DNA from 2 places in the Streptomyces sp. NPDC058291 genome. Region 1 is predicted to be linked to the other one. Evidence: riboswitches for the same ligand, from Rfam matches in the RefSeq annotation. Region 1 holds a riboswitch; the other holds the start of a gene.
The links. A riboswitch is a leader RNA that binds a small molecule or an ion and turns the genes downstream of it on or off. The one in region 1 is predicted to bind thiamine pyrophosphate.
Positions count from the first base shown of each region.

Region 2: another riboswitch for thiamine pyrophosphate. It lies ahead of ACFVYK_RS20915 (thiamine ABC transporter substrate binding subunit); the one in region 1 lies ahead of thiC (phosphomethylpyrimidine synthase ThiC).

Region 1 covers NZ_JBHVYK010000062.1:8,978-16,387, forward strand. Annotated here, with positions in the region: gene ACFVYK_RS26865 (IclR family transcriptional regulator) at 1-380, shown strand, start outside; gene ACFVYK_RS26870 (SsgA family sporulation/cell division regulator) at 481-927, shown strand; gene ACFVYK_RS26875 (YibE/F family protein) at 1,119-2,651, opposite strand; TPP riboswitch at 3,065-3,252, shown strand; gene thiC (phosphomethylpyrimidine synthase ThiC) at 3,245-5,071, shown strand; gene ACFVYK_RS26885 (VWA domain-containing protein) at 5,281-6,753, shown strand; gene ACFVYK_RS26890 (hypothetical protein) at 7,008-7,410, opposite strand, start outside.
Region 2 covers NZ_JBHVYK010000040.1:7,745-15,154, forward strand. Annotated here, with positions in the region: gene ACFVYK_RS20890 (LOG family protein) at 1-409, shown strand, start outside; gene ACFVYK_RS20895 (LAETG motif-containing sortase-dependent surface protein) at 573-1,310, shown strand; gene ACFVYK_RS20900 (maleylpyruvate isomerase N-terminal domain-containing protein) at 1,365-2,201, opposite strand; gene ACFVYK_RS20905 (ABC transporter ATP-binding protein) at 2,225-3,247, opposite strand; gene ACFVYK_RS20910 (ABC transporter permease) at 3,247-4,917, opposite strand; gene ACFVYK_RS20915 (thiamine ABC transporter substrate binding subunit) at 4,893-5,975, opposite strand; TPP riboswitch at 6,054-6,162, opposite strand; gene rlmN (23S rRNA (adenine(2503)-C(2))-methyltransferase RlmN) at 6,185-7,291, opposite strand.

The DNA.
Region 1 (7,410 bases):
AGGAATGGGCCGACTTCCGCGAGACGGGACACGCCCACGCCATCGGCCAGTGCCTGCTCTCCCAACTGGACGAGGACGCCCGCCGGGACCACCTGAGCCGCTACGCGGCGCGGTCGATCACCCCGTACACCGTGCGGGACAACCACACCCTGCTGCGGCGCCTGGAGCGGATGCCGCGCATGGAACCGGTCGTCGAACGACAGGAGTACGCGCTGGGCACCGTGTGCGCCGCCATTCCGATCACCGTGGGCACCACGGCGGCGACGATGGCCATCTCGCTGCCCGCCCATCATGCCGACCGGCTGCACGCCGCGGCCCGCCAACTGCAGAACGAGGTCGGACGCCTGCTGGGCTCCCTCGCCATCTCTATCAGTATCTGAAAACTCACTCCTTGTGATCTGTTGTGTACGTTCAGCAAGATGCCTGCAGTGTCAGAAGGTTCATTCCCGGCCAATCGACGGCAAATGACGGGGTTAGGCGATGCGCGAGTCCGTGCAGGCAGTACAGGCAGAGGTCATGATGAGCTTCCTCGTGTCCGAGGATCTCTCGTTCCGCATCCCGGTGGAGCTGGGCTACGAGTCGTGCGATCCCTACGCGGTGCGGCTCACCTTCCATTTGCCCGGCGACGCCCCGGTGACCTGGGCCTTCGGTCGAGAACTGCTCATCGACGGAGTGGGCAGGCCGTGCGGTGAGGGCGACGTCCGCGTCTCGCCCGTGGATCCGGACGTGCTCGGAGAGGTCCTGATCCGGCTTCAGGTCTGTGGGGACCAGGCTGTGTTCCGCTCCTCGGCGGCCCCTCTGGTGGCCTTCCTCGATCGCACCGACAAGCTGGTGCCTCTGGGGCAGGAGGGGGCGCTCGCCGACTTCGACGCGCATCTGGACGAGGCGCTGGGCCGCATTCTGGCGGAGGAACAGAGCGCGGGCTGACTAAGTGGCGGCGAGCGGCGGCGAGCGGCAACGGAGAGCTCCGTCACCGGGTGCGGGCGCGCAGTAACGCTTCTCCGCGGTGTTGCCGGTGCCGCCGGCACCACGCATGCCACTCGCCGCTCCCACGGTCCCACCGGTCCGTCGGGCGAGCGCCCGGCTCCCATTCGGGGGCTGGGCGTGGTCCGGCCGGGTCAGCGTTTGCGGCGCTTGCCCCGGCCGCCCCAGGCCGGCGCCGGACCGGTCGGCGCAGCCACCGAAGCCCCAGCACCCACCGGGTCCGCGGAACTCACCGGACCCAGCGCACCCGCGGCAGGCGCCTTCGGAGCCGCCACGGCCGCCGCGTCGGTTCCCGGACGATCGGCGGAGACCACGAGAGCGGCCAGAAGTGTCGTCACCGGCACCGAGGCCACCAGGCCGATCGACCCCACGAGCGTGCGCACGATCTCCTCCGCCACCAGCTCACTGTTGGCGACGGCGCCCACACTGCTCTGCGCGATCGAGAAGAGCAGCAACAGCGGCAGGGCGGCGCCGGCGTAGGCGAGGACGAGCGTGTTGACCACCGAGGCGATGTGGTCGCGGCCGATGCGGATGCCGGCCCGGTAGAGCCCGCGTCGGCCCATCGACGGATTGGCCTCGTGCAGTTCCCAGACCGCTGACGTCTGCGTGACCGTCACGTCGTCGAGGACCCCGAGCGAGCCGATGATGACGCCGGCGAGCAGCAGGCCGCTCATGTCGATGGACGGATACAGGCCATGGATCAGGCCGGTGTTGTCGTCCGTGTTGCCGGTCAGGGACGCCCAGTCGATGAAGACCGAGCCGAGGACGCCGATGAGCAGCAGGGAGACGAGCGTGCCGAGTACCGCGACGGAGGTGCGGGCCGACAGACCGTGACACAGATAGAGCGCGATCAGCATGATGGCGCTCGCCCCCACCACGGCCACCACCAACGGGTTCGAGCCCTGCAGGATCGCCGGCAACACGAAGAAGTTCAGCACCAGGAAGCTGATGGCCAGCGCGACCAGCGCCATCACGCCCCGAAGCCGCCCGACGATCACGACGGCCACGGCGAAGACGATGGCCAGCACCGACATCGGGATGCGGCGGTTCACGTCGGTGACCGAGTACTGCAGCTCCCTCGGCGCCGAAGGCTCGTAGGCGACCACCACCTTCTCGCCCTGGTCCAACTGCCGGGTCTGGTCCGGCTGGATGATCTCGGCGAACGTACGGCCCTTGTCGTGGCCGGTGTCCACCCGGATCGTGGCCCTCTTGCAGATGCCGCTCGCCTGCTGCTGCGCCGAGGAGCCCTCGGCTGTGGAGGTGTCGCCGGTCGGAGTGTCGCCCGAGGCGTTCACCGAGGCGCAGCTCACGCTCACGACCTTGGTGACCGTGGCCTGTTGAGTCTGCCGATCGAAGCCGACCCCGGTGCGTTCGTGCGCCGGGGCGCCGCCGGGCCACAGCACCACGAGCCCGACCAGCACCGCGGCGCCGAACGGGATGAGGATGGCAGCGATGACCTTGCGCAGGTGCCGGGAGACGGGCGCGGCCGGGCCGTGACTGTGGCTGTGGCCGTGGGCATGCCCGTGGCCCTCTTCGTGCGCGGGCCTTTGCCCCTCGCCCTGACCGGGCCCGCGCCCGTCGCTGCGCTCCTGGGCATGCTGCTCCTCGCCGTGGCCGGGGTCATGTGCACCGCCGTAACCGGCCCCGTGCCCGCCCCCGGATCCCATGCCCTGACCGGTGCCGCCGCCGGTGCCGGTGCTGGGACCGGGACCGTATGCGTACCCATGACGGCTCTCGTGGCTGTCACCGCCACCATCGCCATGCCTGCCGCTGCCGTATCCGTACCCGTACCCGCGTTCGGGCTCAGGGCCGGGACCAGCAGGGGCAGGGGCGCGGTCGGGCCCGGAGGCCGGGCCCTGATGACCGGGGGCTCGACCGCGGGCCAGGCCGCCCAGTCCTCCCGCATACCCCGGCTCCTGCGCGGGACCGGGACCGTCGGCGGGGCCGTTTCCGGTACCCGACCGACGGCGCGGCTCGGGCGGAAGCGGGGGATGGGGTGTCGTGGTCACCGACCGATCATCGCAAGAACGAAGGGGGCCCTCTGTTCACCGCGCCCGAATTGACGCTAGCGTGGAGGCACTTTTGCACACGCGGGAGCTCGGAGCACCGGGCTGAGAGGGCGCTGACCTCCGTTTTCGCGATGTTTCACGTGGAACGTCTCACGGCGAGTGAGGTTTCACAGGAAACGTCGGCAGACGGTAGCCGCTGCGTCGACCGCCGAACCTGTTACCGGGTAATGCCGGCGTAGGGAGTAGGTCTCATGACCAAGAAGGACGCACGCACGCCTGCCTCCATGCAGGACGCGACCAGCGAGAACGCGGTCGACGTCGCCGATGCGGAGGCCAGGAAGTCCATCGGCTGGCACAAGGGGTACGTCGAGGGCACTCGCCCCGATCTGCGGGTGCCGGTCCGTCAGGTGCACCTCACCAACGGGAAGTCGGTCACGCTGTACGACACGTCCGGCCCGTACACCGATCCTCTCGTCGAGACCGACGTCCGCAGGGGGCTCTCGCCGCTGCGTGAGAGCTGGATCATCGGCCGCGGAGACACCGAGGAGTATGCCGGCCGTCCGGTCCGCCCCGAGGACGACGGCATCAAGCACACCGCGCCGCGCGGTGGTCTGCGCAACCTCGACGCAGTCTTTCCCGGCCGGCCGCGGCTCCCGCGCCGCAGCCGGGACGGCAAGGCGGTCACCCAGCTCGCCTATGCGCGCCAGGGGGAGATCACGCCCGAGATGGAGTTCGTGGCCATCCGGGAGAACGTCTCTCCCGAAGTGGTCCGCGAGGAGATCGCAACAGGCCGTGCGGTGCTGCCGGCCAACGTCAATCACCCGGAGATCGAGCCGATGATCATCGGCAAGCGGTTCCTGGTGAAGGTCAACGCCAACATCGGCAACTCGGCCGTGACCTCCTCCATCGAGGAGGAGGTCGAGAAGATGACCTGGGCGACCCGGTGGGGCGCCGACACGGTCATGGACCTGTCCACCGGACGCAACATCCACACCACTCGCGAGTGGGTGCTGCGCAACTCCCCCGTCCCCATCGGCACGGTGCCGCTGTACCAGGCGCTGGAGAAGGTCGACGGTCGCGCCGAAGAGCTGACCTGGGAGATCTACAAGGACACGGTCGTCGAGCAGGCCGAACAGGGCGTCGACTACATGACGGTCCACGCCGGAGTCCGTCTTGCGTACGTCCCGCTCACGGCCAACCGCAAGACCGGCATCGTCTCGCGCGGCGGCTCGATCATGGCGGCCTGGTGCCTGGCGCACCACAAGGAGTCCTTCCTGTACGAGAACTTCGAGGAACTCTGCGAGATTCTCGCCGCCTACGACGTCACCTACTCGCTCGGTGACGGCCTGCGTCCGGGGTCGATCGCGGACGCCAACGACGAGGCCCAGTTCGCTGAGTTGAGGACGCTCGGGGAACTCAACACGATCGCCAAGCGTTTTCACGTACAGACGATGATCGAAGGCCCGGGCCATGTCCCGATGCACAAGATCAAGGAGAACATCGACCTTCAGCAGGAGATCTGTGATGAAGCTCCGTTCTATACGCTCGGCCCGCTGACCACGGACGTCGCGCCGGCGTACGACCACATCACCTCCGGCATCGGCGCCGCGATGATCGCCTGGTGGGGCACGGCCATGCTCTGCTACGTCACGCCCAAGGAACACCTGGGCCTGCCCAACCGCGACGACGTCAAGACCGGCGTCATCACCTACAAGATCGCCGCCCACGCAGCCGACCTCGCCAAGGGCCACCCCGGTGCGCAGGAATGGGACGACGCGCTGTCCGACGCGCGGTTCGAGTTCCGCTGGGAGGACCAGTTCAACCTTGCTCTCGACCCGGACACAGCACGGGAGTTCCACGACGAGACGCTGCCGGCCGAGCCCGCGAAGACGGCGCACTTCTGCTCGATGTGCGGGCCGAAGTTCTGCTCGATGAAGATCAGCCAGAGCATCACGGAGCGGTTCGGCGCCGGGGCCACAGAGGGCGCCTCGGCCGACGAGATCGCCGAGGGGATGCTGGCGAAATCGAAGGAGTTCGCCGCGAACGGGAACCGGGTGTACCTGCCGCTGGCCGACTGACCGGACGGTCCTGATCGATCCTCGTCGATCCTCGTCGGTGCCGTCGGTGCTGTCGGTTCGGGCGCATCCCCGAACCGGCAGTGCTGGGGGAGCTGACGGGGGAACCGAACGAAGCACCTACCGAGGGGGCCGATGGACGGATCAACGGGTACAGGTGACGTGCTTGTTCGTTCATTGAAGTCGGACGTCGACTCGGCAGACTTGCCTCCATGACAGCGCGATCCATGAGCAAGAGTGCCAATCTGCCGGTCGACTCACCGGATGTCCGGGTCGAACTCAGCTGGGCCGAGGGCGTCGGCGGGCCGGACATCGACGTCTCGGCGTTGCTGTTGACCGACGACGGGCGGGTCCGCAACGACGGGGACTTCGTCTTCTACAACCAGCCGCTGCATGCGTCCGGCGCCGTGCGGCACGTCGGCAAGCGTCGTGCCGCCGGCGTCATCACCGATGCCGTCGACGTCGATCTCCGCTCGCTGGAGGGGGCGATCACCCGGGTGGTGCTGTGCGCGTCCGCCGACGGCGGCACCTTCGGGCAGGTGACCGGTTTGATGCTGCGGCTGTTCGGTACGGGCGGTGGGTATGAGATGGCTCGCTTCGACATGCAGGCCGGCACGGAGACGGCGTTCATCGGGGGTGAGTTGTACCAGCGCGAAGGCCGGTGGAAGTTCCGCGCGGTCGGACAGGGGTACGCCTCCGGACTGGCGGGACTGGCCATCGACTTCGGGATCACGGTCGACGAGGAACCGGACGCGACGACCGTTCCGCCTGTGTCGCCCGTTCAGCCCGGGTCGCCGACACCCGCCCGTGCGGACGTGCCGCTGCCCAGCCGCCCGCAATCGCCCCCGGCCGTCCGTCCGGCGCCGCCTTCGGTCGTCCGCCCGGAGTCGACCGCGGCGGGTCCGTTTTCAGAGCCTCGTCTGACGAAGGGCGAGGAGCGGCTTCCCGTCGACATGCGCAAGCGGCTGTCGTTGCGGAAGGAGCAGGTCGCCGTCAGCCTCAGCAAGCGCGGGGCGACCGGCATCAGCGCGCGCATCCTGCTGGTCCTCGACGCCTCCGGGTCCATGTCGTTCCTGTACTCCAAGGGCGTGGTGGCGGACGTCGTGGAGCGGATGGCTGCGGTGGCGGCCCAGCTCGACGACGACGGTGAGATGCAGGCCTGGACGTTCGCCAGTGAGGCCGCGCGTCTGCCCGACCTGCGCCTGGGTGAACTCCCCGAGTGGCTGCGGCTGCATGTGCGGGTGGGTGAGATGAGTCTCTTCCGTCGGTCCAAGAAGCCCCGCAAGGGGCTGGAGCCCGGGCAGGTCGACATGCGCACGGTCGGCATCCAGAACGAGGAGCAGAAGGCGATCGCCCAGGTCAGAGCCTATGTGCGAGAGAATCCGGCGAGCGCTCCGACCTTGGTGCTGTTCTTCTCCGACGGCGGGGTCTACCGCGACGCGGCGATCGAGCGGGAGCTGAGGGCTGCGGTCGAGGAGCCGATCTTCTGGCAGTTCGTGGGGCTCGGGCGATCCGACTACGGGGTGCTGGAGCGGTTCGATACGCTGCCCGGGCGGCGCGTCGACAACGTGGGATTCTTCGCGGTGGACGACATCAGCACTGTCCCCGACCAGGAGCTCTATGACCGGCTCTTGTCCGAGTTCCCCGACTGGATCAAGGCGGCGACGCGGGCCGGCATCCTCTGATGAGACGCCGGGCCGCACGGAAGCCCGCAGGGAGGGGCCCCGGGCCGGTGCGGGCGGAGCCGATGTGCCCAGGCCGACAGGTTCAGGACCGGAAGCAGCGCGGGCCCCTGGCCGACAGGTTCAGGACCGGTGCAGCGCGGGCCCCGTCCGGCCCGAGCCGACCCGGCGCAATACGGGCCGGCCCAATTCAGCCCCATCCGGCCCGACGCGGCGCGGTACGGCCCGCCCTCCTCCGGCCTGTGTCGCAGTGGTGCCTATTCCGGGTGGTGTTCCGGGCCGCCGAAATCGGGGCTCGAGTAGTCGGGGCTGCTGAAGCTCGGACGAGGACCGGTGGAGCGGCCGTCGTCGGGGCTGCTGAAGCCCGGGCGGCCGTAACCGATCTTCGGGAGGCGACCGGTGGGAGCCGGTGGGTTGGGTTCGGTGTCCAGGGCGGTCGCCGTGCCGGGATCCGCGAGAGCCTCCCGGAGGAACGGCAGGATGCCGCGTTCGAGCAGGGCTTCGCGCCAGGCTTCCTTGGCCCGGCTGACCTCCTCGTTCAGCTCGCCGTACGGCCCGGCCTCCAGAGAGGGCCGGTTGCGCAGGGCGGTGAGCAGCAGAGCGACGGTGGCGACGAGGATCGCGGCGGCGGCGACCGCACCGAACGCCCAGCCGGCCGCG
Region 2 (7,410 bases), on a different contig from region 1:
CGCGTTCGAGGTCCGCGCGAACTGGCCCGGCGGCGGCCCCTCGGTCGCCGTCCCCACCTGGTTCTACGGCCACGAGCCGCCCAACCCGTTCGCCGCGCACATCGCCAAGTACTTCTCCAACGCCACCCGCGAGGACGGCCTGTTGGCCCGCTGCACGGCGGGCGTGGTGTTCCTGCCGGGCGCCGCCGGGACCGTCCAGGAGATCTTCGACAACGCGACGCCCAACTACTACGAGTCGCGAGGCGAGCCGACGCCGATGGTGCTCGTGAACCGCGCGCACTGGACGGAACGCCTCCCGGCCTGGCCGCTGCTGCGCTCGCTGGCCCGGGAGCGGTCGATGGAGTCCCGTATCGCCCTGGTTGACCGGATCGAGGAGGCGCCGGAGGCGCTGAAACGTCTCGCTGGTTAATAAGCTCGTAAAGCCAACCACTCAGAGGGGTCGCCGCATTGACACTTCTTATGAAACGCTTATAGACCTGTGAGCCTGCTGGGGATGGTGACGCACTCGGCTCACCCGGGGGCGCCATCTCCCCCTCCACCCCCCGCAGTTGCGCTTCCCGTAAAGGACAAACGTGTCCCTTTCCCGCCGTACCGCCGCCCGTTCGGTGCGCCTGCTCGGAGTCACCGCCGCCTCCGCGGCCCTCGCGCTCAGCGCCGCCGGCACCGCGCTGGCCTGCGACATCACCGAGTTCTCCGCCGCTGCCGCCTGTGACGGCACGAAGGGCGTCATCACCGTCACCGACAAGGACGCCACCCGCGTCCCGGCCGTCATCACCGTCTTCCTCGAGAACAACGGCGCCGACCTCCGGCAGGTCGGCACGGAACAGACGGTCACCGGCTCGAAGAAGGGCGTCACCGTCTCCTTCGCCGAGGACTGGGAGCCGAACGCCGTTTACCGGGTCCACGTCCTGGCCGTCAAGGGCAAGAAGACGTTCGTCGACGCGGACATCGCCCCGAACGTGACCACCCCGTCCGAGGCCTGCAAGGCCGAGGACACGACGACCCCGACCACCACCCCGTCCTCGACGCCGTCCTCGACCCCGTCCTCGACCCCGTCGCAGACCGCTGCGCCGGCCGAGACGGCCACCCCGTCGGCGCCCCCGTCCGACTCGGCGAGCGGCAGCGCCGCGGCCCCGGTCCCGGCCCCCGCGAGCAACGCCCCGTCGCCCGCGGCCCAGGAGTCCAACCTCGCCGAGACCGGCGCCAACTCCAACACCGGTCTGATCGTCGGCATCGCGGCCGCCCTGGTCGCCGTCGGCGGCGGCGCGGTGTTCTTCGGGATGCGCCGCCGCGGATCCAGCCAGCGCTGACCCGCACGGCCGACCGACGCCCAGCGAGCACGCGGACGGCCTCGGGCCAGGCCCTCAGCCGAACTCCGTCTTCGCCAGCCAGGACTCCAGCACCTCGCGCTCGCCGAGGACCTCCAGCCCGGGGCTGTCCAGCGGCAGCCGGCCGTAGAAGGCGAGCAGCACGGACGTGAGCGGGCCGCGCAGGGTGACCGCCGTCTCCTCATGGCCGGGGCGCCGGACGACGCCCTGCTCGGTGAGCTCGATCACCCGTCCCCACGCCTCGCCCGGGGGAACCGTCACCCCGCCTCGTCCGGCGTCCGGCTCGGCCGGCGCGTCCGTGGCGTGCAGCTGGATGGTGCGGTCGGCGGCCGGCAGGTCCCCGGCCGCCGGCTGCGGCTCGTTGCGCTGCACCCACCGCACGAGCTCCAGCCACTCGTCCACGGCGTCGGCGGCCACGTCGGGCGCCACCGCGTAGGGCAGTCCGGCGGCGAGCGCGGCGTCGGCGCGGTGCACGGTGATCTCATGAGTCATCCGGCGCGCCCAGAAGCCGCTGTCGAACACGCCGGCCCAGCCCCAGACCTTCGTGTCCGGGCCGGCCTCGCGCAGCGCGCCGACGACCAGTTCGGCGCTCTGCGCGAGCCAGGCGTCGAGCGCGGCCGGGTCGCCCTCGGCGTCCGGTCCGCCGAGCAACGCGATCCGCTCGTCCGGGATGTTCTCCTGCGCCCGTGTCCGCACGAGCGCGTCGACCCAGCGCAGGGCGCCGCCCAGATGCCGCACGAGCTGTTCCAGCGACCAGTCGGGACAGGTGGGCACGGTCGCCGCCAGGTCCGCCCCAGAGGTCACCACGGTCCTCAACTCGCCCACCTGGTGGGCGATTTCGTCGCAATACCGCTCATGCGTGAGAACAGTCATGCGCAAGACCCTAGGGCCCCGGCTCAGTCCAGCACCACGATGTCGGCCGGATCGAAGGACACCCCCACCGCGCTTCCGACCTCCGGCGCGTCGCGCAGCGCGCACGCCGCCTCCAGCCTCGGCGCGCCCTCCGGCTGGAGGTGCAGGGCGACATGCGTGCCCCGGAAGGTGCGGCCGGCGACCGTGCAGCGCAGACCGTCCTCCGCGTCCCCCAGGCGCACGCCGGCCGGCCGGACGAGCAGGGTGCGCGCCCCCTGACCGGACCCGGCCGGCACCGGGGCCTTGCCCCACGGCGTGACCGCCACCTCCCCCGTGACCGTGGCCGCCACCACGTTGTCGAAGCCGAGGAAGCGGGCCACGAAGGCGTCCGCCGGCCGCTGCCACACCTCCAGCGGCGTACCGGACTGGGCGATCCGGCCGTCCCGCATCACCACGACCCGGTCGGCCAGCGCGAACGCCTCGCCCTGGTCATGGGTCACGGCCAGCACGGTCGTCCCCAACCGGCCGAACAGCTCCCGCAGTTCGACGACCAGCCGCTCGCGCAGCGACCGGTCGAGCTGGCCGAGCGGCTCGTCGAGCATCAGCAGCCGGGGGCGCGGCGCGAGGGCCCTGGCCAGCGCCACCCGCTGCTGCTCACCGCCGGAGAGGGAGGCCACGGCCCGCCCGGCCGCGCCCGGCAGCCCGACGAGGTCGAGCAGCTCCCTCACCCGCTCGCCCTGCCGCTGCCCGACCATGCCGTGCATCCGCAGCCCGAAGGCCACGTTGCCGCCGACGTCGCGCTGCGGGAACAGCTGGTGGTCCTGGAACATCAGCCCGAGCTCCCGCCGGTGCGCGGGCACCCCCGCCTGATCGCGCCCGTCGAGCCGGACCCGCCCGGAGTCCAGGGGCTGCAGACCGGCCACGGCCCGCAGCAGCGTCGACTTGCCGCTCCCGCTGGGCCCGAGCACGCACACCACCTCGTGCTCGGCGACCGCGAGATCGACCGCGTCCAGCACGGCCCGCCCGCCGAACCGCACGGTGGCCCGCTCCAGTTCGAGCAGCTGCATCAGAACTCCCCCGTCCCGTCGGTCCTCAGCCGCTCCAGCACCAGCAGGGCCACCGCGCACACCACCATCAGAATCGTCGAAAGCGCCATCGCCTGGCCGTAGTTGAGCTCCCCGGCCCGCCCCAGCAGCCGCGCCACGGCCACCGGCAGCGTCGGGTTGTCGGGCCTCGCGATGAACACCGTCGCCCCGAACTCCCCCAGCGACACCGCGAAGGCGAACCCGGCCGCGACCAGCAGCGCCCGCCGCACCATCGGCAGGTCGACCTCGCGCCACACCCGCCAGGGCGACGCACCGAGCACGGCCGCCGCCTCCCGCAGCCGATGGTCCACCGCCCGCAGCACCGGCAGCATGGTCCGCACGACGAAGGGGACGCCGACCAGAGCCTGCGCCAGCGGCACCAGGATCCAGGTGCCGCGCAGGTCCAGCGGCGGCTCGTCGAGCGCGATGAGGAACCCGAAGCCCACGGTCACCGCGGAGACGCCCAGCGGCAGCATCAGCAGCGCGTCGAAGCCGCGGACCAGCCGTCCGGCGTCCCTGCGGGTGAGCGCGGCCGCGGCGAGCCCGCCGACAGCCACGGCGATCGCGGTCGCGGCGACGGCGTACTCCAGCGAGTTGCCGATCGCGTCGATCGGCGGGACCAGGAACACGTTGCCGTCGTCGCCGGTCAACGCGCGGTAGTAGGCGAGGCCGGGCGCGTCCAGCGAGCGCTGCACGAGCACCGCGAGCGGCAGGACCAGCAGGACGGCGATGCTCGCGAGCACCCCGGCCAGCAGCGCCCACTGCGCGGTCCCGCGCGGCCGACGCGCCGTGCCCGCCGCGTCCACCAGCCGCAGCGCGGTCTCCCGCCGCCGCACCGCCCAGGCGTGCACGGCGAGGATCGCGCCGACGGCCGCGAACTGGACGATCGTGAGGACGGCCGCCGTGGACAGGTCGAAGATCTCGGAGGTCTGCCGGTAGATCTCCACTTCGAGGGTGGAGAAGGTCGGGCCGCCCAGGATCTGCACCACGCCGAAGGAGGTGAAGGTGAACAGGAAGACCATCAGCGCGGCCGCGGCGACGGCCGGCCCAAGCGCCGGCAGGGTCACCGTGCGCCAGGCCCGCAGCCGGGACGCGCCCAGCATCCGCGCCGCCTCCTCCTGCCGCGGGTCGAGCTGCGCCCACAGCCCGCCCACCGTGCGCACGACGACCGCGTAGTTGAAGAAGACGTGCGCGAGCAGGATCGCCCACACGGTGGTGTCGAGGCGGACGCCCCACAGCTCGTCGAGCAGCCCGCCGCGCCCGACGAGTGCGAGGAACGCGGTGCCGACGACCACCGTGGGCAGCACGAACGGCACGGTGACGACGGCGCGCAGCACCTGCTTGCCCGGGAAGTCCAGGCGCGCGAACACGTAGGCGCCCGGCAGCGCCACCAGCAGCGTGAGCGCGGTGGAGGCGAGCGCCTGCCAGGCGGTGAACCACAGCACGTGGCGGACGTCGGACTGCCCGAGCACGTCCCACAGCCGCCCGAAGCGCCACGAGCCGTCGACGTGGAGCCCCCGGGCGACGATGGCCGCGACCGGGTAGGCGAAGAAGACCGCGAAGAACGCGACGGGCAAGGCCAGGAGACCGAGCCGCGCCGCGCTCCCCGCGCGGGCCCCGCGCCCGGTCACTTCAGTACGAGCGAGGTCCATGACTTGACCCAGTCGTCACGGTTGTCGGCGATCTTCGCCGGGTCCATGGTCTCGGGGTGCGCGGCGGCGGGCCCGTACGCGGTGAACTCGGCGGGGACGGCCGCCCCCTTCACCACCGGATACACGAACATGTTGAGGGGCATGTCCTGCTGGAACCTCTTGCTGATCAGGAAGTCGATCAGCGCCTTGCCGCCCTCGCTGTCGGCCGCGTTGTCCAGCAGCCCCGCGAACTCGATCTGCCGGAAGCAGGTGCCGGAAGCGACGCCGGTCGGCGCGGTGGCCGGCTTCGGGTCGCCGTAGATCACCTCGGCGGGCGGCGAGGAGGCGTAGGACACCACGAGCGGCCGGTCGGCCTTCGCCTTCCTGCCCCCGGCGGAACCGGAGAACTCCTCGTTGTAGGCCTGCTCCCAGCCGTCGACCACCTTCACGCCGTTGGCCTTGAGCTTCTTCCAGTAGCCCTCCCAGCCCCCGTCGCCGTACTGCGCGGCCGTGCCGAGCAGGAAGCCGAGCCCGGGCGAGGAGGTGGAGGCGTTCTCGGTGACGAGGAGGTCCTTGTAGGCGGGCTTCACCAGGTCGTCGAAGGAGGCGGGCGGGGCCAGCTCGTGCTCGGCGAAGTACGCCTTGTCGTAGTTGACGCAGATGTCGCCGAAGTCGACGGGCGTGACCCGGTGCTTCCCCGCGTCCACCTGGTACTGGCTGCCGACCTGCGCCAGTCCCTTGGCCTCGTACGGCTGGAACAGCCCGTTGTCGAGGGCGCGGGAGAGGAGGGTGTTGTCGACGCCGAAGAAGACGTCGCCCTGCGGGTTGTCCTTGGTGAGGATCGCCTTGTTGACGGCCTGCCCGGCGTCGCCGTCCTTGAGCACCTTCACCTTGTACCCGGACTGCTTCTCGAAGTCGGCGAGCACGCCCTTGGACACGGCCCAGGAGTCATGGCTGACGAGGGTGACGGTCCGGGAGCCCGCGGAGCCCGCCGTCTCCTTCCCGTCCGACGACCCGCACGCGGACAAAGCGACCAGGCCGAGTCCGACGGCCACGGCCACGAAGGTCTTGTTCTGCACTGGTTTTCCTCCTGGGTTGACCAGGAAGAGACGCGGCCCCGCCCGGGTCCGCACGGAACGCCGGGCAGGGCGCAACAGCTCGAGTGATGACCGAACTTCCTACCCAGAATGACCTGGGCGAGGTTCAGAGGGTCTGCGGGCCTGGGTGCCGCACTCTCAGCGCTGTGGCGCTCCCCTGTCGGAATATGAAGATGTGTACGGTCCTCAGACTACCGCTCGGTGGCCGCGAGCTGACCGCACGCCCCGTCGATCTCCTGGCCACGGGTGTCCCGCACGGTCACGGGCACCCCGTGCGCGGCGATCGCCTCGACGAAGGCCTTCTCGTCCTCCGGCCGGGACGCCGTCCACTTCGAGCCCGGCGTCGGGTTCAGCGGGATGAGGTTGACGTGCACGGGCTTGCCGCGCAGCAGCCGGCCGAGCCGGTCGCCACGCCACGCCTGGTCGTTGATGTCCCGGATCAGCGCGTACTCGATGGACAGCCGACGACCCGACCGCTCGGTGTACTCGAACCCGGCGTCCAGCACCTCGCGCACCTTCCACCGCGTGTTCACGGGGACGAGGGTGTCGCGCAGCTCGTCGTCGGGAGCGTGCAGGGAGATCGCGAGCCGGCACTTGAAGCCCTCGTCGGAGAACCGGCGGATGGCCGGCACCAGCCCGACCGTCGACACGGTGATCCCGCGCTGCGACAGCCCGAGCCCGTCCGGCGCCGGATCGGTCAGCGCGCGGATGGCGCCGACGACGCGGTTGTAGTTGGCGAGCGGCTCGCCCATCCCCATGAAGACGATGTTGGACAGCCGCGCGGGCCCGCCGGGCACCTCGCCGTCGCGCAGCGCCCGCATCCCGTCGACGATCTGGTGCACGATCTCGGCGGTGGACAGATTCCGGTCGAGCCCCGCCTGTCCGGTGGCGCAGAACGGGCAGTTCATCCCGCATCCCGCCTGCGAGCTGATGCACATGGTCACCCGGTCCGGGTACCGCATCAGCACGGACTCCACGAGCGTGCCGTCGAACAGCCGCCACAGGGTCTTACGGGTGGTCCCCTGGTCCGTCGACAGATGCCGGACGACCGACATCAGATCCGGCAGCAGCGCCTCACGCAGCTTCTCGCGGGAGCCGGCCGGGATGTCGGTCCACTCCGCCGGGTCGTGCGCGTACCGGGCGAAGTAGTGCTGCGAGAGCTGCTTGGCACGAAAGGGCTTCTCCCCGATCTCCGCCACGACCTCCTTCCGCTCGGCGGGCGAGAGGTCGGCGAGATGCCGCGGCGGCTTCTTGGCTCCGCGGGGGGCGACGAAAGTGAGTTCTCCGGGTGCAGGCATAACACGTCCAGTGTGGCAGATCATCGCCGGGGCCCCAGGCCGGGAGCGGGGTGGGGGTGGTCACCCCGTCGGTGCCGTCTGGGGCGCCGGCCGGCATCGCACGGCCCAGGGGCGGCCCG